Regions from separate parts of the Desulfocurvus vexinensis DSM 17965 genome, predicted to be linked through region 1. Evidence: predicted binding sites of a transcription regulator. Region 1 holds the regulator's gene; each other region holds the start of a gene.
The links. Region 1 encodes sigma-54, which starts transcription at its own class of promoters, with help from an activator protein. Its sites were predicted from a motif close to CTGGCACGGNNNNTGCTT; they were not measured.

Region 1 (7,133 bases):
TGGCGTGCGGCCCGCAAACAGGGCCGCCGCCACCCTAGCCCAGAAGCCCGGCGACGGCAACGCCCAAGGCGCAAAACCTGCAACCTCGCCCCGGGCATGGCAATCTGCGCAACGCCTTGTCCGGGCGTGTGTTTTCCCGGCCTGCCCCGCACGGGGCAGGCCCCGCCAAGCGTTGTGCGCCCCGGGTTGCGGCGCCATCGCCCCCGGGGCGCGCAACCCCACGGCCCCGCCCGGCGCCCCTCGCGCCCGCTGGCCCGGCGCATGGCTCCGCAACCGCCCTGCCCGCCTGCGTGTGCAAAAATCCACAAGGGGGGTCAGGCCGCGTGCAGGCAACGGACGCGCCAGCGGGACCGCCGCCCGCACCGCGCAGGACCGCGCCAGGGCGCACCGGAAAAGAGGGAAAGGAAGGGCAAGGAAAGAGCGGACGTCTTGCGGCGCGTCCGCACAAGGCGGCTCCGCGTCGTTGCCGCATGCCGCTGTGAAATGAACGGTTCCCGCCACCAAGACCCCGGCGTCCCCGAGGACGCGCCTAGCCCAGGAACCCGGCCACGGCCACGACCAGGGCGCACAGGGCCATGACCGCGTAGGCCCGCGGCACGCGCAGGGACAGCAGCCCGCCCACGCTGGCCCCCAGCCAGAGCTGGCCCCAGGAGAACAGCCCCGGCGCCGGGCGCATCAGCCCCTGGCCCAGCAGGACGCCCGCCAGGGCCATGGCTCCGCCCAGGGCGGCGAGGAAGAACAGGAAATGGGCCAGGGCCGAGCGCGTCAGGGCCCGGCGCACCAAAAGGCCCGGGTTGTAGGCGCCCTGGCGCTCCGGCGCAAGCCAGTGCTGGAGGGTGTCGAAGGCCGCGTTCTGGTGGGCGCGGTGCACCCGCTCCAGCCCTGCGGCCATCCAGGACAGGGGCAGGCCGATGAGGATGGGGAACACGGCCCCCGAGGCGCCCGACAGGCCGAAGGCCGACATGAGCGCCAGGGCCGCGAGGTTGCCCGCTGCGGGGTTGGGCGGGATGAAGGTTCCGGCGGGGATGAGGTCGAGCCAGAGCAGCTCGAAGACCAGGGCCACGGACACGGCCTGGGTCACGTCACCCGTGAGCAGGCCCCACAGCAGCCCCTGCACCAGCGGGCGTTCGAGGATGCCCAGGTTCAGCGAGAAGCGCAGCGACGAAAAGACGGCAAAAAAAAACTCGCCAGCAGCGTCCAGCCCGCCAGGGCGCCCAGGGTGGCCGAGGCTACCACAGCCGACCCACCTGCACCGGCTCGCTCGGCACGCAGCGGAAGTCCAGGGTCACGCCCTGGGCCGCGAAATAGCGCAGGCAGACCTTGTCCTGCCCGCCCAGGGCCACATGGGCGCAGATCTGCTCCTTGCCCGGGCCGTAGTGCATGTTGCCCAGGTTCAGGCTGCTGAAGGACAGCCCGTGCTCGTGGGCCCGGCGGGCGTCCTGGCACGAGGCGAACAGGATCAGCACGTCAGGCTCGCCGCAGTCCTGGAAGACGCCGGACAGGAAGCCGTGCAGGCCCTCCACGGCGACGAAGAACTTGTCCACGTGGCTGGGAATGGCCAGGCCCATGATCTCCTGGCGCAGGGGGTCGGCGCTGAGTTCGTCGTTGGCCACCACGATCATCCGCGAGCGGGTGAAGGGCAGCCAGGTTTCGATGATCTGCCCATGGATCAGGCGATTGTCCACGCGCACCCAGAACACGGTCAGCTCCCCGCCACCTTCTGGCGCAGCACCTCGCCCGCCACGACGATGCCCTGGATGCCTGCGGCCTTGGCCTCGTCGGCCAGGCGCGACAGGGGCAGCGAACGCATGCCCAGCACCTTGAGCAGCATGGGCAGGTTGACCCCGGTGATGACTTCGAGCTTGCCCGTGCCCAGCAGCGACAGGCTCAGATTGGTAGGCGTGCCGCCGAACATGTCCGTGAGCAGCAACACGCCCGAGCCGCAGTCCACATCGGCCACGGCCTGGCGCAGGGCGTCCATGGTCGCGTCCATGGCCACGTTGGTGTCCACGCTGACGGCGACGCAGGCGTGCTGCGCGCCGAGGATCATCCCGGCGGCGGCGATGAGCCGGGTGCCGTAGTCGGTATGGGTGACGACAACAACGCCTACGTCGCCCTTGGGCTTTTTTTCCTTGGTCATCGGCTCGGTTGTGCTTGCGGCGCGGGCCGGGGCCTGCGCCCGCCTGCCCGCCGCCGTCATTTCAGGTCGATATGCCGGTGTTCGAGAAAGACTGCATAATCCGAGTTGCGCAAGGAGTCAAAGACTGCTTCGGCCACAGCCACGGAACGGTGCCGCCCGCCGGTGCAGCCGAAGGCGATGGTCAGGCGGTAGCGGCCCTCGCGGGCGTACAGGGGCAACAGGAAGTTCAGGTAGTCGATCTGGCGACGCAGGAACTCGTCGCCAGGCTCGCGGCCAAGCACGAAGCGGGCCACGGGCTCGTCCTTGCCCGACAGCGGCTGGAGCGCCTCCTCGAAATGCGGATTGGGCAGAAAGCGCAGGTCGAAAACCAGGTCGGCGTCGGTGGGCACGCCGTGCTTGAAGCCGAAGGACAGGATGTACAGCCGCAGCCCCCAGCGCTTGTCGCGCAGGAAGTTCCACTTCTCCTGGAGGGTGCGGCGCAGGTCGTGGATGGAATAGCCCGTGGTGTCGAGCACCAGCTCGGCCTGCTCGCGCACCGGGGCCAGCATGGCCCGCTCGCGGTCCACCGCCGCGTCCAGGGACAGGGCGCCCTCCAGGGGGTGGGGGCGGCGGGTGGCGGCGTAGCGCCGCAGCAGCACCGCGCGCGAGCACTCCACGAACACGATGCGCGGACGGATGCCCAGGGTCGCGCACTGCGCGAGCGTCTCGTCCCACTGGGCCAGGAAGTCCGACTGGCGCACGTCGATGCCCAGGGTCAGGCCCCGGTGGTGCAGCTCGGCCTGGGTGTCGAACAGGCGCACCACGGCGGGGATGAGCCCCGGAGGCATGCCGTCCACGGACAAGAAGCCCAGGTCCTCGAAGACCTTGAGGGCCGTGGATTTGCCCGCACCGGACAGCCCGGTGAGGATGACCACCGGGATGTGGCCGTCTGCCGCCTGGGTCATGACCCGCCTCCGCCTACGCGCCCTGGAGCAGCCGCCACAGGCCGTCCGCCCCGTCCGCAGCCAGGAACGACTTGCGGAAGGCGTCGTCCTTGAGCAGGCGCGAGACGCCGGCCAGCACCCGCAGGTGCTGGCCGACGACCTGCTCGGGCGCCAGGACAAGGAAGAAGATGGTGCAGGGCTTGTGGTCCAGCGCGTCGAACTCCACGCCCTGCGCGCTACGCCCCACCACGAGGACAATCCTCTCGATGCTGTCCATCTTGCCGTGGGGAATGGCGACGCCGTCCCCGATGCCGGTGGTGCCGAGCTTCTCGCGCTCCTTGAGCACCTTGAGGGCCGCGCCGGCGTCCAGGCCGGGGACATGGTCCCCGGCCACGGCCACCAACTCGGCCAGGACCGCGTTCTTGGTCCTGGCCGCAAGGTCCGGCAACACCAGCTCCTTTTCCAACAGCTCGCCAATGATCATGCGTTACATCCCCGGGTCGATGAGGCCGAAATCCCCGTTCGAGCGGAGATAGATGACGTTGATGCGCTCGGTCTGCGCGTTCTGGAAGACCAGGAACTCGTAGCCCAGGCTCTCCAGCTGCATGGCCGCCTCCTCGACGGACATGGGCTTGGGCTCATAGGCGTCGGTCTCGGTGATGGTCGGCACGCGCTCGCCGCCGCCCGCAGGCTCGGAGAAGGACACCACGTCCATGCGCACGGTGCCGCGCTGGCGGCGCTTGTCCTTGGCCTTCTCGCGGATCTTGCGCACCTGGGCGTCCATCTTGTCCAGCACCAGGTCGATGGTGCTGTACATGTCCTCGGACTCCTCGAAGGCCGAGAGGTTGTTGTCGTCCCAGGTGAGCACCACGTCCGCCTTCTGGCGGAACTTCTCCACGGACAGGTTGATTTGCAGTTCGGCGTTGTCGGTGCCAGCGTACTTGATCAACTTCTCGAACCGCGCGGTGGCGTACTTCCTGAGGTGGTCGGAGGGTTCGAAGTTCTTGAAGTTGAAATTGATCTGCATGGGCTGTCCTCCTGTCTTGGGTGACACAACGGCACTGGTCGGGCGGGTTTCCGCCAATTCCAGTGTAGAGCGAAACCGGGCCGAAATAAAGGGCTAGTCGGCGCGGGATCAAAAAACCTGCTTGCGCTTGGAGGAGGAGCGGACGCCCAGGGCCGTGCGGTATTTGGCCACCGTGCGCCGGGCGATGTTGACCTTGAGGGTGTCCTTCAGGTGGTCGGCGATCTTTTCGTCGGACAGGGGGTGGCGCGGGTCCTCGCCACTGATGAGCTGCTTGATGAGCGCCTTGACCGACTCCGAGCCCACCTGGGAGCCGTCGTCCATTTCCAGGGCGCTGTTGAAGAAGAACTTCAGCTCGAACACGCCGTGGGGCGTGGCCACATACTTGCTGGTGGTGATGCGGCTGATGGTGGACTCGTGCATCTCGATGTCGTCGGCGATGTCCTTGAGAATCAGCGGCTTGAGGGCCGTGACCCCGCGGCGGAAGAAGCCGTCCTGGAAGCGCACGATGCTCTCCACCACCTTGTAGAGCGTGCGCTGGCGCTGGAACAGGCTCTTCATCAGCCACACCGCCGAGCGCATCTTCTCCTGCACGTACTCCTTGTCCTTGGAGTTCTTGGCCAACAGCCCGTCCATGTAGAAGGAATTGAGCTGGAGCCGGGGCAGGCCCTCCTCGTTGAGCACGATGACGAAATCGCCGTCGTACTCGTAGACGTACACGTCGGGGCTGACGTACTGCGGCTCCCCGCCGCCGTAGCTGGAGCCGGGCATGGGGTCCAGGGTCTGGAGCAGGTCGAGGTATTCCTTGAGCTGGTCCATGGTCAGGCGGAACTTGCGGGCCACGGGCTTGAAGCGGCCCTTCTCCAGGTCTTCCAGGTGTTCGCTGACCAGCTCGATGAGAATGGGGTCGTCGTAGCCCAGGACTTCGATCTGCACCAGCAGGCATTCGCGCGGGTCGCGCGCGGCAACGCCCACCGGGTCCAGCCGCTGGATGCGCCGCACCACGGCCTCCACCTGGGCCGTGCTGGCCCCGGCCATGGCGGCGATCTCCTCGCTGCTGGCCTGCAGGTAGCCGTGCGAGTCCAGGTTGCCGATGACCACCTCGCTGATGGCCACGTCCCGGGGGCTGAAATCCGACAGGCGGATCTGCCACTCCAGGTGGCTTTCCAGCGAGGGCTTCACCGACAGGCGGGCGTCGTAGGCCATGCCCTCCTCGGGCACCTCGGACTCGCGCATCAGCGCCTGGCGCGACGAGCTGGAAAACTCGCCCAGGTAGTTCTCCCAGTCCGCATCGCGCGCAATATCGCGCTCCACGGCCTCGTCGCCCTGGGCCGGGCGCTCGGGCTCGGCGGCGGCCTCGAAGGCGTCCTTGCCGTCGCGCTCGGCGGTGTCCTCGAAGGCTTCCTCGGCCTTTTCATCCAGCAGGGGATTTTCGAGCAGCTCCTGCTGGACCACGTCCAGCAGTTCGAGGCGGGAAAGCTGAAGCAGCTTGATGGCCTGCTGCAGCTGGGGCGTCATCACCAGCTGCTGCGAAAGCTTCATCTGCTGTCTGAGTTCAAGTCCCATCGTTGCCCGTCGTGTTCAGGTGCTGGATGTGCCGGGCCCCGGGGCGCCCGCAGGGGCGCCTTATCCGCCGGAGCGGCCAAAAGCCCCCGTCCGGCGGGGCCTGCCTTGCGCGACACGGCCAGACCATGCCACAGACGCACAGGCCTTGCAACTCAAATGGCAAGGATTTTGTATAGGCAAGGAAGCGCAGGAACTGCGCAAGATTAGAGGCTGAAGGCCTCGCCCAGGTAGACCTGGCGGGCCTGGGGGTTCTCGCAAATCTCCACGGGCGTGCCCGAAAGGATGACCCGGCCCTCGTAGACCAGATAGGCCCGGTCGCAGATGCGCAGTGTTTCCCGCACGTTATGGTCGGAAATGAGCACCCCGATGCCGCGGTCCCGCAGCCCGCGCACGATGCCCTGGATATCGTCCACGGCGATGGGGTCGATGCCCGCGAAGGGCTCGTCGAGCAGCATGAACTTGGGGTCGAGGATCAGCGCCCGGGCGATCTCCAGACGGCGGCGCTCGCCGCCGGACAGGTGCATGGCCTTTTGCGCGGACAGTTTGGCGATGCCCAGCTCGTGCAGCAGGGCGTCGGCCTTGGCCTTCTGCTCGCGGTGCGAGAGCTTCGTGTTTTCCAGGATGATTTCCAGGTTTTCGCGCACGGTAAGCTTGCGGAACACCGAGCTTTCCTGCGGCAGGTACGACAGGCCCAGGCGCGCGCGCTCGTGCAGGGGCAGCCCCGCGAGCTGGGCGCCGTCCAGGCTGACCTCGCCGCCGTTGGGCTTGATGAGCCCGACCAGCATGTAGAAGGTCGTCGTCTTGCCCGCGCCGTTGGGCCCGAGCAGCCCGACCACCTCGCCCTGGGCCACGTCCAGGGCGATGTCGTGCACCACCTCGCGCTGGCCGTAGCGCTTGCACAGGCCGCTGGCCGCCAGCAGAGCCATCTACTGGGCCTCCGGCGGGGTCATGAAGATGGCCTCCACCTGCTTGCCCGGGCCGCCCTCGACCTCGCTGCGGTTGTCCTTGAGATACAGGCGGATGATGCGCCCGGTGATGTGGTTGTCGCCGTCGGTGAGCCGGGGCTCGCCCTCCATGACCAGCACCCCGGTCTGCACGTGGTAGGTGGCTGTGGCGCAGGTGCCCTGGCGGCCTTCGCGCTCAAGCTGCACGTCGCCCTCGGCCACGATGCGCTCCACCTCGCCGGGCCCGGCGGGCTGGCCGGGGGCGGCCTTGGCGGCGGAGCCCTTGGCCATGTGCACCGTCAGCTTGCGCGAGCGGATGGTCATGTCCGGGCGCTGCACGAAAACCTGGCCCTCGAAGATCACCACCCGGTCGCCCTGCTCGTAGCGCACCTTCTCGGAGGTGATGCGGGTCGGCACCTGGTCGCCCTTGGCCTTGCCCTTGTCCGCCGCCAGGACGGGGCCGCAGGCCAGGCACAGGGTCAGCGCCAGCAGGCACAGGGCGCAAAAAGCTCTCGCGGTTCGCTGCACGGAATCAC
Region 2 (7,133 bases), on a different contig from region 1:
ATACGCGAAAACAGCGCCTCGACCTTGTCGTTCCACGAGAACCAGAAGTTGAAGGCCAGGTCCCACAGGGGTTTGAGGTTCCTGGGCAGCTTGGGCACGACGCTGTAGGTCTGGATGGGCTTCATGGAAGGCTCCTCCCCGAGGGGGGTCATCGTCATGGTGCGCGGCGCCCGGGCGCACGCGGCGCGGGAAGCGCGGGGGGCGCCCGGACGCGCGGCGCGGCGCTCTGCCGCGGCGGGTCCGGTTGCCGGTTCGATTCGCCGTTCTCCCTATCTGCCAACCCGGGGCGGAAAAGGCAAGGCCGACGGCACCGCCCGCCCGCGCCCCCGGGCCCGGAGCGGCTTGGGGCCGGGGTTATTCTGGACAAGAACGCAGCGCGCTCCCCCGGCCCGGGGGCCCGCCCGGGCTTTGACTTCGCCGGGCAATGGGGCTACTGCAATCCGACCGCCCGGCGCCCCTCCCCGGGGCCCCGGGCCATGCCCCGCACCGCAGCCAGGAGCCGCCCATGCCCCCCGCCCCGCCGTCCGCCGCCCCGGCGCTCCCCACCGTCGAGGTCAAGGTCAAATACCTGCGCCCCCTGCTGGAGGACGCCCCGCCGCGCCCCGGCACCCCGGGCAGCGCAGGCATCGACCTGCGCGCCTGCATGGACGAGGACGTGGTGGACATCCCCGCCGGGGGGCGCCACGCCTTCCCCACGGGCATGGCCATCGAAATCACCACCCCCGGGGTGGCGGGCTTCGTGTTCTCGCGCAGCGGCCTGGGCACCCGCCAGGGGCTGACCGTCAGCCAGGGCGTGGGCGTCATCGACCCCGACTACCGCGGCGAAATCATCGTCTCGCTGCTCAACACCTCCGGCGAACGACGACAAATCCGGCGCGGGGAGCGCATCGCGCAGCTTGTGCTGCTGCCCGTGTACCTGGCGGCCCTGGTGCGGGCCGAGGAACTTTCCGACACCAGCCGCGCCGCCGGCGGGTTCGGTCATACCGGAACCGTGTAACGCCACGGAGACATTCATGAGCGCTTTCGACGACCTGAAGGCCAGGGACGAACAGTCCATCTGCAACACCTATGGCCGCTATCCCCTGGCCATCGACCGGGCCCAGGGCTGCCACGTCTGGGACCTGGACGGCAAACGCTACCTCGACCTCGTGGCGGGCATCGCCGTGTGCAGCTTGGGCCACAGCCGCCCCGAGCTGCTGGAGGTCATCACCCGCCAGTACGCCAAGCTGGTCCACGTCTCCAACCTGTTCTACCAGCGCGAGCAGTCCGAGCTGGCCGAAAGGCTGCTGGCCACCAGCCACGCGGGCAAGGTCTTCTTCTGCAACTCCGGCGCCGAGGCCAACGAGGCGGCCATCAAGCTCGCCCGGCGCTTCATGCGCACCGTGCGCGGGCGCGAGGCCTACGAGATCCTGACCCTGTCGGGCTCCTTCCACGGCCGGACCCTGGCCACCGTGACCGCCACCGGGCAGGAGAAATTCCGCCAGTATTTCGAGCCGTTGCCCGGCGGGTTCACCACCGTGCCCAAGGGCGACCTGGAGGCCATGCGCGCCGCCATGGGCCCGCAGACCGCCGCCGTGCTGGTGGAGGTCGTCCAGGGCGAGGGCGGCGTGCGGCCCCTGGACGGCGACTACCTGCGCGCCGTGCAGGCCCTGTGCCGCGAGCGCGACGTGCTGTTCATGATCGACGAGGTGCAGACCGGCATGTGCCGCACGGGCCGCTTCTGGGCCCACCAGCACCACGGCCTGACCCCCGACGTGTTCACCGTGGCCAAGCCCCTGGCGGGCGGGCTGCCCATGGGCGCCATGTTCGCCACCGACGAGGCCGCGCGCGGACTGACCCCCGGCACCCACGCCACGACCTTCGGCGGCGGCGCCCTGCTGTGCGCCGTGGCCGCCAAGGTCGTGGACATCATGCTGGACGAGGATCTGGCAGGCCGGGCCGAGGCCATGGGCGCCTACGCCCGTGAGCTGTTCGCGGGCATCGCCGCGCGCAACCCCGGGGCCATCGCCGAGGTGCGCGGCCTGGGCCTGATGCTCGCCGTGGACCTGGGCCGCCCCGCCGCCGACGTGTGGCGCGCCCTGCTGGACCGGGGCTTCATCTGCAACCTGACCCAGGAAACGGCCCTGCGCCTAGTGCCACCCCTGGTCATCACCCGCGAGGACCTGGACGCCTTCGCCGCCGCCCTGGAAGACATCCTGCGCGCCCGACCCTAGCGGGGCGCCACGCGCCAAGGGCCGCCGGAGCACCCCGGCGGCCCTTGACCGCCCTGGCAAAAGCCCTTAGTTGGGAGGCAGAACCCCGGAGCAGGACGCACCGCCATGGTGAGCATGAACACCGAAGACCGCAGCGTGGAGCCCGCCAGCCCGGCGGCGGACACCGCCCCCGTGGGCACGGCCCCCCAGGCCGCCCCGGCGGGCCAGGAGCCCGCCTACGCCGCGCCGCCGCCCCTGAGCCCGGCCCCGCCCCTGCACTACCCCGAACAGATGACCGGCAGCGTGGTGGACACCCTCGTCTGACCGCCCCGCGCGCCCCCGCGCGCCCCGGCCCCTGGCCGCCCTGCCCCCCGACCCTTTTTCCTCGCCCCACGGAGCCCCATGAAGACCCTGCTGCGCATCACGGCCCTGGTGCCGCCGACCCTGGTGGACGACCTGACCCTGCATCTGACCCTGCACGTTCCCGGCGGCTGGCAGGAGGAGGAACAACCCGACGGGCGCACGGCCTTCACCCTGCACCTGGAGCAGGGCGCCGCCGCCCAGGCCCTGGTCCAGGACCTGGCCGCCCGCTGGCCCGAGGCCGAAATCACCCGCGACGAGGTGCAGGAGCAGGACTGGGCCCTGGCCTGGCGCGAATTCTTCACCCCGGTCCACGCCGGGAGCACCTTCACCGTACTGCCGCCCTGGCTGGCGGACCAGGCCCCCGAGGGGCGCATCCCCATCGTCATCGAGCCCAAGCAGGCCTTCGGCACCGGGCACCACGGCACCACGGCCCTGTGCCTGGGCGCCCTGGCCGGGCTGCGCGAGCGCGGCCTGCTGCACGCGGGCGACGATTTCCTGGACCTGGGCACCGGCTCGGGCATCCTGGCCCTGGGCTGCTGCCTGCTGGGCATGCACGGCGTGGGGCTGGACATCGACCCCCTGGCCGTCGAGAACGCCGTGGAGAACCGGGCCATCAACGGCGCGGACGACCGCCTGCATCTGGCCGTGGGCAGCCTGGACGCCCTGGCGCCCGGGCGCACCTTCCGCCTCGTGCTGGCCAACATCCTGGCCGGGCCCCTCAAGACCATGGCCCCGGAGCTGCGCGCCCGGGTGGCCCCGGGGGGCTGCCTGGTGCTCTCGGGCATCCTCACCGAGCAGGCCGACGCCGTGGCCGAGGCCTACATGGCCCTGGGCCTGCCCGCGCCGCGCCGCGAGCACAGCGCCGAATGGACGGCCCTGGTCTGGGAGCGGGTGGACTGACGGAGCGCCGCAACGCCGAACGCCGCAGGCCGGGCCCGTTTCCGGGCAGCCTGCGGCGTTGGCCGTTGCAATGCGCCGGAAAGCGGCCCCGCCGGCGCCCGGAGGGCCGTTGCAGCGCCTGTGCGCAGGCCGCCCGGCACTGGGGCGGCTGACGGCACGGAAGACCTCCGCATTTGCTGCGTCCATGCCGAACGCGAAGCGCGGATGTTCTGCGGCAATGCCGCCGGGAGCCGGTGCAGGACGCTCCGCTAGGGCACCAAGGCCCTGGCTGCCAGGGCCCGGCCTTGGGGCGAGGCGCGAAACGCCGCCAAGGCGGCGGCAAAGCGCAGGGGCAGGTCGCCGCCCCGGGCGGCGGCGATGGAAAAGGCCAGATACTGCGGCTCCTGCGACACCGGCGGCTCAAGAACGACCAGCCGCTCCAGGACCGGGTCGCCCTGGAAATGGCCCAAAAAGCTCCGCTCCTTCACCAGGGCCAGATCCACCCTCCCGCGCAGCAGCAGCCCGGGCAGCGTCTGCGTGCTTTCCACCTCCACCCGCCGCAGGTCCGGGGCCGTGTCGATGGGCCCGCCGAAGGCGACCTCGCGCACCAGCCCCACCCGCAGCCCGGCCAGGGCCGCCAGATCGCCCGTCCAGCGCCGCGCTGCGGCGCTCCCGCGCAGGGCGACCAGCACGCTGCGCGCGACATGCAGCACGTTGCCCTCCAGAAACAGCATGTCCGCCTCGCGCTCCGGGGTCCGGGTCACGAAGCTCACGGCGTCCACCTGACCCACGCGCGCCAGGTGCAGCGCCCGGACCCAGGGCACGCTATGGAATTCCACGGTCATGCCCAGGCGGGCCGCCGCACCGCGCAGCAGATCCGCGTGCAGGCCCAGGACCTCGCCGTCCTGCTCGTATTCCAGGGGCGGGGACGGGATGTCCCCCCGGGCCACCACCAGCACGCCCCCGGGGCCTGCCAACGCCGGGAGGCACCACGCCGCCCACAGCAGCGCGGCGCAGGCCAGGGCCGTCAGCAGGCGCGCCGCCCCACGGGCCGAAAGGGTCGAAAGGGTCGAAAAGTCCATCATGCCCTTCCATGCCCCATCGGGCGCCCGGCGTCAAACGCCCCGGCGGGCCATCAGGCCCCGAACACGGCGTCCATGACCTCCAGCGCGAAGCGCGCCGACACCGTGGCCGGGCCGCCGCCCATCTCGATGCCCACCTCCACGGCCTCGAGCACCTCCTCGCGCGTTGCGCCCGCCTCGGCGGCTTGGCCGATATGCCACTGCATGCACGACTCGCAGTCGATGACCACCGAAATGCCCACGGCCACCAGCTCCTTGGCCTTGCGCGGCAGGGCGCCGTCGGCATAGGCCGCGCGTTCCATCTCCAGGAACGCCGCATAGACCTTGGAACCCGTGCCCACCAGCCGGGTGTGCGCCAGCTTGCGCCGCCTGTTCATCTCTTCCAGCTTGCCCATGGTCAGCCCTCCCGGGGTGCGGTTGCCGCGCCTGGGTGCAAACCCGGGTTTGCACCGACGCACCGCGAGTTTGCACCAGCCCGGTCCGGGGCGCAAGATATATCCTGCAATACCAGGGCGATATGCGCTTGCCCCAACTGGCACAAACCTTGCCTAGGGCCCATCAACACGCGCGTTCAGCAATCGGCGCCGCCCCCGAACCCTCGGGCACCCGCGTCGGAGGCGCTGCCGCTTGCGGAACGCGACCGCACCCTCAACACCGTTTGCACATACCGAGGAGGAATCCGCACATGGCTGAAAACACCGCAAAGGCCAACGTTGTCGTCGACAACGCCAAGGCTTCCTGGTCCGACCTGTGGACCAAGGAAGACTACTGGGCCATCTGGCTCGGCGCCCTGCTGCTCATCGTCGGTTGCATGATCTTCCTGCCCCGCCCGCCCGCGGGCATGGGCGAGGTCTTCGACAAGTCCAACGCCATCATGCAGGCCGAGGCCGAGCGCGCGCCCATCAAGACCGTGACCTGGTACCAAGCCCAGGACGCCAAGGAGAAGATCAAGGCCAGCGGCGAGCCCTACGCCAAGGCTCTCTCCAAGTGGCTGACCAAGCCCAAGGGCTGGTCCGACAATCCCCTGGATTCCGTGATGCTCACCCAGGCGCAGGCCGACGCCAAGAACGCCAAGGCCATGCCCAAGTACGAGGAGGCCAAGCAGAAGGCCGCCGCCGCCCTGGAGGCGGCCCTGGCCGCCGAATCCCTGGCCGCCGGCGCCGGCTTCCAGGACGAGGCCCTGAATCTGGCCGCCGAGGAAAAGATCGACGCCTGGCGCAAGGCGCGCAACGCCGAGGGCAAGGCCAAGTCCAAGACCGAGGGCAAGGCCTACAACATGATCCCCAGCCTGCTGGCGCTGATGGTCGGCCTGGGCCTGTTCTTCTCCATTGGCATCAAGGCCATGGGCAAGGACACCGTGGGCTTCCTCAAGGGTTTCGTCGTGGTCTTCGCCCTGGCGACCCTGGCCTTCCTGCTGGGTGAGCAGTCCACCATGAAGCACTACGGCGTGGGCGATGCGGTGTGGGCCATCTTCATCGGCATGCTCATCGCCAACACCATCGGCACCCCCAAGTGGGTCAAGCCCGCCCTCGAGGTGGAGTTCTTCATCAAGACCGGCCTGGTGCTGCTGGGCGCCGAGGTGCTCTTCAACAAGATCATCGCCATCGGCGTGCCGGGCATCTTCGTGGCCTGGGTGGTCACGCCCATCGTGCTCATCTGCACCTTCATCTTCGGCCAGAAGGTGCTGAAGATCCCCTCCAAGACCCTGAACATCGTCATCTCCGCCGACATGTCCGTGTGCGGCACCTCGGCGGCCATCGCCACCGCCGCCGCCTGCCGGGCCAAGAAGGAAGAGCTGACCATGGCCATCGGCCTGTCGCTGGTCTTCACGGCCATCATGATGATCGTCATGCCCATGTTCATCAAGGCCACGGGCATGCCCTACATCCTGGGCGGCGCCTGGATGGGCGGCACCATCGACGCCACCGGCGCCGTGGCCGCTGCGGGCGCCTTCCTCTCCGAGAAGGCCCTGTACGTTGCCGCAACCATCAAGATGATCCAGAACGTGCTCATCGGCGTCACCGCCTTCGGCGTGGCCGTGTACTGGTGCACCCGCGTGGAATGCGAGGGTGGCCGCACCGTGGGCGTGGGCGAAATCTGGAACCGCTTCCCCAAGTTCGTGCTGGGCTTCCTGGCCGCCTCCATCGCCTTCTCCTGGATCTACGCCTCCATGGGCGAGGACGCCGGGTTCACGGTGATCGACCAGGGTATCCTGCGCGTCTTCACCGGCTCCTTCCGCGGCTGGTTCTTCTGTCTGTCCTTCGCCGCCATCGGCCTGGCCACCAACTTCCGTGAGCTGCGCCACTACTTCAAGGGCGGCAAGCCGCTCATCCTGTACGTGTGCGGCCAGACCTTCAACCTGATCCTGACCCTGCTCATGGCCTACATCATGTTCTACAAGGTGTTCCCCGAGATCACCGCGCAGATCTAGGCCTCACCTCGCCTCATCCCCGCCCGGCGGGTGGCTGCGGCCACCTGCCGGGCGCAACCCCCGGCCCCCGGGCCGGGCAGCGGAGCCCGAACATGGAAGAAAAAAGCACCCTGCGCCGCTGGACGAGCTTCGTCCTGGCCCTGGCCGCCACCTGGGCGGTCTGCTTCGTGGCCGCGCCCGCCTTCG
Region 3 (7,133 bases), on a different contig from region 1:
CAGGCCCGCGTCCAGCAGCTTGCGGCGGGTGCCGCCGGTGGAGAACAGCGCCACGCCCCCCTGGGCGAGGAACGAAGCGAATTCCACGAGTCCGGATTTGTCGGTCACGCTCAGGATGGCGCGCCGGATGGGCAACAGGTCCATGCACACACCTCTCTTTTCAGCCGATGTGTGCCAAAAAAGCCGTGCCCTGGCAAGGCGGGATGCGCGCTCCGGCCTCCGCTGCGGGACCTGGCGCCCCAGCCCCGGCAGCTCTCGTCGGGGCTGGGGAACCAGGCTGGGGAGGGGAGATTATCGTGTCATCGCCTGCGCAGCCGGCCCGGGGGGAGGGAGCCCTGGTCCGGTCCGGGCGCGCTGCGTCATGACCGGATCTGGTCCAGGAGCTCGCGGGCGGATTCGTGGTCCGGGTCGTTCTCCAGGATGCGCACGAGGTGCTCCTCGGCCTGCGCGGGCCTGTCCAGGCAGACCAGGCAGCCCGCCAGGGAGTAGCGCACGTCGTGCTTCAGGGGGTCGATGCCGAGGTAGGCCTCCATGTGCGGCACGACCTCTTCGAGGCGGCCAAGGACGTGCCCGAGCTGGACCAGCATGTAGATGGCCACCATGTTCTCGGGGTTCAGGTCCAGGGCCTTGGAAAAGTTGTCGAAGGCGCGGTCCTGGCGGCCCGTTTCCATCTCCACCAGGGCCATGCCCGCCAGGGCCTTGTCGCCCGGCTCGATGGAAGCGGCCTTGGAGTAGAGCACGTGGGCCTTGTCCAGCTCGCCCTTCTGCACGGCGATGGTCGCCAGCCCCAGGTAGGGGTCGGGGTGCACGCCGTTGGAACTGGCGGCCTTGGAGTAGTACTGCTCGGCCTTCTCCAGGTCACCCATGAAGAGGTAGCACTCTCCGAGTTCCTTGTTGATTTCGTAGTCCAGATGGTTGCTCATGACTTCCCCTCCACAGTGGGAAATTCCGGTAAAACGTGCCGGCGGCTATGCCCATGCAATGGCCGGGCCAACGTTGCATTCCCAGCCCGCAGGCTCCCCGCCTCCGGGCACACACAGCCAAGCAAGCATCGTGCCAGAACGTGCGTCCGGGTGCGACCGGGGCGGTCTTCCGGGGCGCTCCGGGGCCGCCTTTGCATGGAACGCGCGCGAGGGGTGGCCCGGCCTGCCCGGGCGGGGCGGCGCCGGCCTGGGCGGGCCGCGCGGAGCGGGGGCGGGCGGGGCAAAATGCCGACACCCGGCCCGGCGCCGGAGGGCGGCCCGGCGCGCCCGGCCCCCGGCGGCGGTTTGCCTTGCGCGGCGGGCCATGCCGGGCGCACCCGGGCCGGGGTGCGGAAAAAAGTGCCCGGTTGGCACAAGGGTTGCTCAACCGCAGGTGCCAGCCGCCCGGCCCGGCCCCGCCCTGGGGCGTCCGGCGGCGCGGCAGGGGCCCAAAACCCAGGGAGGACGGGCATGAAAGGCATATTCGACAGCAATATCCACCTGACGGGCAAGGTCCTGGACCTGCGGCTTCAGCGTCAAAATGTCGTCATGAGCAACCTGGCGAACATCACGACGCCCAACTACAAGAGCCGGCGCCTGGAGTTCGAGGCCGACCTCCAGGCCGCGCTGAACCGCGACGCGCGCGGCAAGATCACCCGCACCGACGAAAACCACATGCCCACGGTCTTCGACTCCGAGGGCTTCAAGGGTGACCTGGTCAAGGGCTTCAAGCACCGCATCATCCACGGCGAAGACAACGTGGACCTGGACAAGGAGATGGCGGTGATGGCCAAGAACACCCTGATGTACAACGCGCTGGGCACCGCGCTGCAGAAGCAGTTCGAGGGCCTGGCCACCGTGATCACGGAAGGAGCCAAGTAAATGGACTTTCTGACCGCACTCGACATCGGCGCATCGGGCCTGTCCGCCGAGCGGACGCACCTGAACATCATCTCCATGAACCTGGCCAACGCCAAGACCACGCGCACCCCCGAGGGCGGCGCCTACCGGCGGCGCACCGTGGTCAAGGCGACCACCGACGTGGACTCGCCCTTCGCCAAGGCCATGCAGGATGCCCAGACCCGCGAGCTCAAGGGCGTGCGCGTGCTGGGCATCGCCCGCGACGAGCGGCCCGGCAAGCGCGTCTTCGAGCCCGGCCACCCCGATGCGGACCAGGAGGGCTACGTGACCTACCCCGACATCAACGTGGTGGAGGAGATGACCAACATGCTCACCGCCACCCGCTCCTACGAGGCCAACGTCAGTTCCATGCAGTCCGTGAAGAGCATGTGGAACAAGGCCCTGGAGATCGGGCGCTAGCCGCGCCCAAGGAGAACCGCCATGGCCATCCGCAACGTCGCCATGAACGCCTACCAGAACGCCCAGATGACCGGCGGCCTGCGCCGCACGGGCTCCGGGCAGGCGACCTTCATTACCGACCAGGCCCGCAAAAGCCAGAAGGCCGCGTTTACCGAGACCATGCGCGAGTCCCTGGCCAAGGTGAACGACCTGCAAAGCGAGAAGTCGGCCATGGTCGAGGAGTTCGCCTCGGGCGAGCGCCAGAACGTCCACGAGCTGATGATCAGCCTGCAAAAGGCCGGGCTGGCCATGCGCATGACCTCGGCCGTGCGCAACAAGGTCCTGGAAGCCTACAAGGAACTGTCGCGGATGCAGTTCTAGGACTGACGCCGCCAACACCCCGCACCTCCCGGAGAGAGCACCATGTCGCCCGCCATGACGGACATCCTCGGCAAGGCCAGGAATTTTTGGGGCAAGACCAACGTCTCCCAGCGCATTCTCATCGGCGGGCTGTCCGCCGCCGTGATCCTGACGTTCTTCCTGCTCATCTACTGGCTGAACAGGCCGGACATGAAGGTGCTCTATTCGCGCCTGTTCCCCGAAGACGCCGCCACCGTGGTCGGCATGCTTCAGCAGGAGAAGGTGCCCTACACCCTGGAAGACAACGGCGGGACCATCCTCGTGCCTGCCGACAAGGTCTACGACCTGCGCCTGAAGATCGCGGGCGAGGGCAAGCTGCACGGCCAGGGCCTGGGCTTCGAGATTTTCGACGAGGTCAAGGTCGGCCAGACGGACTTCGTACAGCACATCAACTACCAGCGCGCCCTGCAAGGCGAGCTGGCGCGCACCATTTCCGAGTTCCCGCAGGTGGAGCGCGCCCGGGTGCACCTGGTCATCCCGCACAAGAGCCTGTTCATCGAGGAGCAGGCCAAGCCCTCGGCCTCGGTGGTGCTCAAGCTCAAGCAGGGCGAGAAGCTCGACCCGACCAAGATCAAGGGTATCGTCAACCTGGTGGCCCTGGCCGTGGAAGGCATGTCGCCCGACAGCATCACCGTGGCCGACACCGGGGGCGGCATTCTCTACTCGCCCAAGGCCCTGGAAGAGCAGGGCGGCCTGAGCACCACGCAGATGGAGAAGAAGCTGACCCTGGAGCAGAACCTGGAGCTGCGCATCGAGCAGATGCTCTCCCCGCTCTACGGCCCGGGGCGCGTCATCGCCAAGGTCAACGCCGAGCTGGACTTCAGCCAGAAGACCATCCGCAGCGAGGAGTACGACCCCGACAGCCAGGTGGCCCGCTCGGACCAGCGCAGCGAGGAGACCCAGACCAGCCAGGCCAACATCGAGGGCGGCACCCCCGAGCCCAACTTCCGGGGCGACGGCCCTGGCGGGGCCCTGTCGCAGCTCGATTCCACCCGCGAGCAGCGCACGCTCAACTACGAAATCAACAAGGTCGAGAAGCACATCGTGGTGCCCATGGGCGAACTGGACCGCCTGACAGTGGCGGTCATCGTCGATGGCACGTATAGTGAGCAGGCACCGGCGGACGGGCAGGGCGACGCCACCCAGGTCTTCACCCCGCGCAGCGCCGAGGAACTCCAGCGCATCCAGCAGCTTGTGGCCGGCGCCGTGGGCTTCGACGAGCGGCGGGGCGACTCCATTGAGGTCACCAGCATGTCCTTTGGCGGGCCGGACCAGGAGATCGCCCCCAACCTGAGCGAGCTGATCCTGGAATACGTGCACCGCCTGGGCAAGCCGTTCCTCAACGGGCTGTTGATCTTCCTGTTCCTGGTGCTGGTGGTGCGGCCCGTGGTCATGGCCCTGATCCGGCCCAAGACCGAGGTCGAGGGCGTGGAAGGCCTGGCCGGGCTGCCCGAGGGCCAGGGGCGCATCGCCATCACCGACGGCGACGAAGAGGACGCCCTGGACGCCCTGCGCAAGATCGACGACATCCGTGCCCACGCCATGCAGTTGTGTGAGCAGAACATGGACGGCGCCATGGCCATCATCAAGACCTGGCTCAAGCAGGAGGCGACAGCGTAATGCCCCCCCTCGCAGGCCCGCACAAGACGGCGATTCTGCTGCTCGCCATGGGCGAGAAGTTCACCGCGGACGTGTTCAAGCGCCTCGAGCGCTCCGAGATAGCCATGATCTCCAAGGCCATGGTCGAAATGGAGACCATCCCCAAGGAGCAGGTGGAGGAGGTGCTGCGCGAGTTCCACCACCAGCTGCTGGTCAATGCGGAGATGCTCATGGGCGGCCCCGAGCAGGTCAAGAAGCTGCTCATGAAGAACCTCGACTCCGAGACCGCCAAGTACATCCTGGACCTTTTGGACCTGGACGCCGGGCCCGCGCCCTTCCGCGAGCTGGAGAACGTCAGCCCGCGCATCCTGTCGCAGATTTTGCGCAACGAGCACCCGCAGACCCTGGCGCTCATCCTGGGCCACCTGCATCCCGAGCAGGCCGCCGAGCTGCTTCAGCAGCTGCCCGCCGGGGTGCGCCCCGAGATCCTCATGCGCCTGGCGCGCCTGGAGGCCGTGGCCGAGGAGATGCTCATGGAGGTGGACAAGGTGCTGCAAAGCCAGCTCATCGCCATGGGCGGCAAGGAGGGCAAGAAGGTCGGCGGCGTGCAGGCCGTGGCCGAGATCCTCAACGCCGTGGACCGCGCCACCGAGGAGGAGGTCCTCTCCGAGATCGAGGAGGAATCCTCGCAGATGGCCGAGGACATCCGCAACCTCATGTTCGTGTTCGAGGACATCAAGGCCCTGGACGACCGCTCCATCCGCGAGCTGCTCAAGGAGGTCTCCAACGAGGACCTGACCAAGGCCCTCAAGGGCGGCACCGAGGACCTGCAGGAGAAGTTCTTCAAGAACCTCTCGGAGCGCGCCTCGGCCATGATCCGCGAGGACCTGGAAATCATGGGCCCGGTGCGGCTGTCCGAGGTGGAGTCCGCCCAGCAGAATATCGTCAAGATCGTGCGCCGCCTGGAAGCCGAGGGCCGGATCATGATCGGACGCGGAGGCGGGGATGTCTTTGTCTAGGGACCAGCGGGAAACGGGCCCCGTGCGCGCCACAGGCCGCGTGATTCTCGGTGTCCAGGCCCAGGGCCTGGGCGAGATGAGCGTGGCCGAGCTGCAAGGCGAGCGCCGCCAGGGCTGGACGGACAAGGACGTGGAGGAATACCGCCGCCGGGTGCGCGAGCGCGCCGAGGCCACGGCCCGCGAGATCATCACCGCCGCCGTGGCCGAGGCCCGGACCCTGCGCGGGCAGGCCCAGGCCGAGGGCCTGGCCGAAGGCCGCCAGCAGGCCCGGGAGCAGGCCGAAGAGGCCGCCCAAGCCCAGGCCGACGCCCTGGCCCGGACCCTGGAGGCCGTGCAGGGCGTGGGCCGCGAGCTGTGGGCCCAGTACCGCCAGGACGTGCTGGAACTGCTGCGCCTGGTGGTCCACCGCCTGCTGCGCGTGGAGCTGGACGCGCGGCGCGGCGAAATTCTCGGCGCCCTGCTCGACCAGGCCCTGGACGCCATCGACTCGCGCCGCGGGCTCACCGTGCGCGTGCACCCGCAGGACCAGGCCCTGGCCCAGGACCTGCTCGAGCGCGCCAAGGCCCGCCATCCGGGCCTGGAACGCTGGGCCGTGCGCCCCGACGCGACCCTGGAGCAGGGCGGGGTGGTCCTGGAATCCGACCGGGGCATGGTGGACAATTCCCTGGCCAGCCGCATGGCCCTGGTGGAGCCCATCCTCGACCATCTGCTGGCCTCGGGCATCGGCCCGGAGGTGGACGAGGCCGCGGAGCGCGCCGCCCGGGCCGCCAGCGGCGACGGAGACGGCGCGTGAGCCTCAACCCGCGCGGGTGCATGAACATCCTGCGGGGCCTGGACCCCTGCAAGACCTTCGGCAAGGTCTGCAAGGTCGTCGGGCTCATCGCCGAGGGCGAGGGCATCAAGGCGCCCCTGGGCTCGGTCTGCGAACTGCTGCCCGAGGGCCGCGAGGACAGCGGGCTCTACGCCGAGGTCGTGGGCTTCCGCGACGGGGCCTGCCTGCTCATGCCCTACGGCGAGATGCGCGGCGTGCGCCCCGGCTCGCTCATCAAGAACACCGCCAGCCCGCCGCTGTTCCCCGTGGGGCCCGCCCTGCTGGGCCGCACCGTGGACGCCTTCGGCGCACCCCTGGACGACGCCGGGCCCGTGGCCGCCACGGACTACTATCCGCTCTACGCCGAGCCCCTGAACCCCCTGCGCCGCCCGCGCATCGTCGAGCCCCTGGACGTGGGCGTGCGGGCCATCAACGGCCTGCTGACCCTGGGCAAGGGCCAGCGCGTGGGCATCATGGCCGGGTCGGGCGTGGGCAAGTCCACCCTCATGGGCATGATGGCCCGCTACACCTCCGCCGACGTGAACGTCATCGCCCTGGTGGGCGAGCGCGGCCGCGAGGTGCTCGAATTCATCGAAAAGGACCTCGGCCCCGAGGGCCTGGCGCGCTCGGTGCTCGTGGTCGCCACCTCGGACCACAGCCCCCTGGTGCGCATGCGCGCGGCCCACGCGGCCAGCGCCGTGGCCGAATATTTCCGCGACCAGGGCGCCGACGTTCTGCTGATGATGGATTCCGTGACCCGCTTCGCCATGGCCGCCCGCGAGGTGGGCCTTGCCGCTGGCGAGCCCCCGGCCACGCGCGGCTACACGCCCTCGGTCTTCGCCCAGCTGCCCAAGCTCCTGGAGCGCGCCGGGCGCTCCACGGCGGGCACCATCACCGGCATCTACACCGTGCTGGTGGACGGCGACGACTTCAACGAGCCCGTGGCCGACGCCGCGCGCTCCATCCTCGACGGGCACATCGTGCTGACCCGCGAGCTGGCCGACCAGGGCCACTACCCGGCCA

Region 2: G495_RS0104145 (YeiH family protein) is a predicted target of sigma-54. The motif match lies at 5,049-5,066, and genes of this name have one in related genera.
Region 3: flgB (flagellar basal body rod protein FlgB) is a predicted target of sigma-54. The motif match lies at 1,331-1,348, and genes of this name have one in related genera.

The regions. Positions count from the first base shown of each region.
Region 1 is NZ_JAEX01000005.1:220,612-227,744, reverse strand. Features, by position in the region: gene G495_RS0106595 (PTS sugar transporter subunit IIC) at 530-1,201, opposite strand; gene G495_RS0106590 (PTS sugar transporter subunit IIB) at 1,230-1,700, opposite strand; gene G495_RS0106585 (PTS sugar transporter subunit IIA) at 1,703-2,140, opposite strand; gene rapZ (RNase adapter RapZ) at 2,197-3,084, opposite strand; gene G495_RS0106575 (PTS sugar transporter subunit IIA) at 3,098-3,547, opposite strand; gene hpf (ribosome hibernation-promoting factor, HPF/YfiA family) at 3,551-4,090, opposite strand; gene rpoN (RNA polymerase factor sigma-54) at 4,199-5,653, opposite strand; gene lptB (LPS export ABC transporter ATP-binding protein) at 5,857-6,579, opposite strand; gene G495_RS0106555 (LptA/OstA family protein) at 6,580-7,125, opposite strand; gene lptC (LPS export ABC transporter periplasmic protein LptC) at 7,130-7,133, opposite strand, start outside.
Region 2 is NZ_JAEX01000002.1:257,634-264,766, reverse strand. Features, by position in the region: gene glgP (alpha-glucan family phosphorylase) at 1-125, opposite strand, end outside; gene dut (dUTP diphosphatase) at 506-997, shown strand; gene G495_RS0104170 (aspartate aminotransferase family protein) at 1,014-2,213, shown strand; gene G495_RS0104165 (hypothetical protein) at 2,319-2,516, shown strand; gene G495_RS0104160 (50S ribosomal protein L11 methyltransferase) at 2,595-3,455, shown strand; gene G495_RS17575 (substrate-binding periplasmic protein) at 3,704-4,519, opposite strand; gene G495_RS0104150 (carboxymuconolactone decarboxylase family protein) at 4,570-4,911, opposite strand; gene G495_RS0104145 (YeiH family protein) at 5,202-6,947, shown strand; gene G495_RS17570 (hypothetical protein) at 7,040-7,133, shown strand, end outside.
Region 3 is NZ_JAEX01000010.1:30,395-37,527, reverse strand. Features, by position in the region: gene G495_RS0108770 (IMP cyclohydrolase) at 1-144, opposite strand, end outside; gene G495_RS0108765 (tetratricopeptide repeat protein) at 360-923, opposite strand; gene flgB (flagellar basal body rod protein FlgB) at 1,434-1,844, shown strand; gene flgC (flagellar basal body rod protein FlgC) at 1,845-2,282, shown strand; gene fliE (flagellar hook-basal body complex protein FliE) at 2,304-2,642, shown strand; gene fliF (flagellar basal-body MS-ring/collar protein FliF) at 2,685-4,301, shown strand; gene fliG (flagellar motor switch protein FliG) at 4,301-5,299, shown strand; gene G495_RS18405 (FliH/SctL family protein) at 5,286-6,092, shown strand; gene G495_RS18400 (FliI/YscN family ATPase) at 6,113-7,133, shown strand, end outside.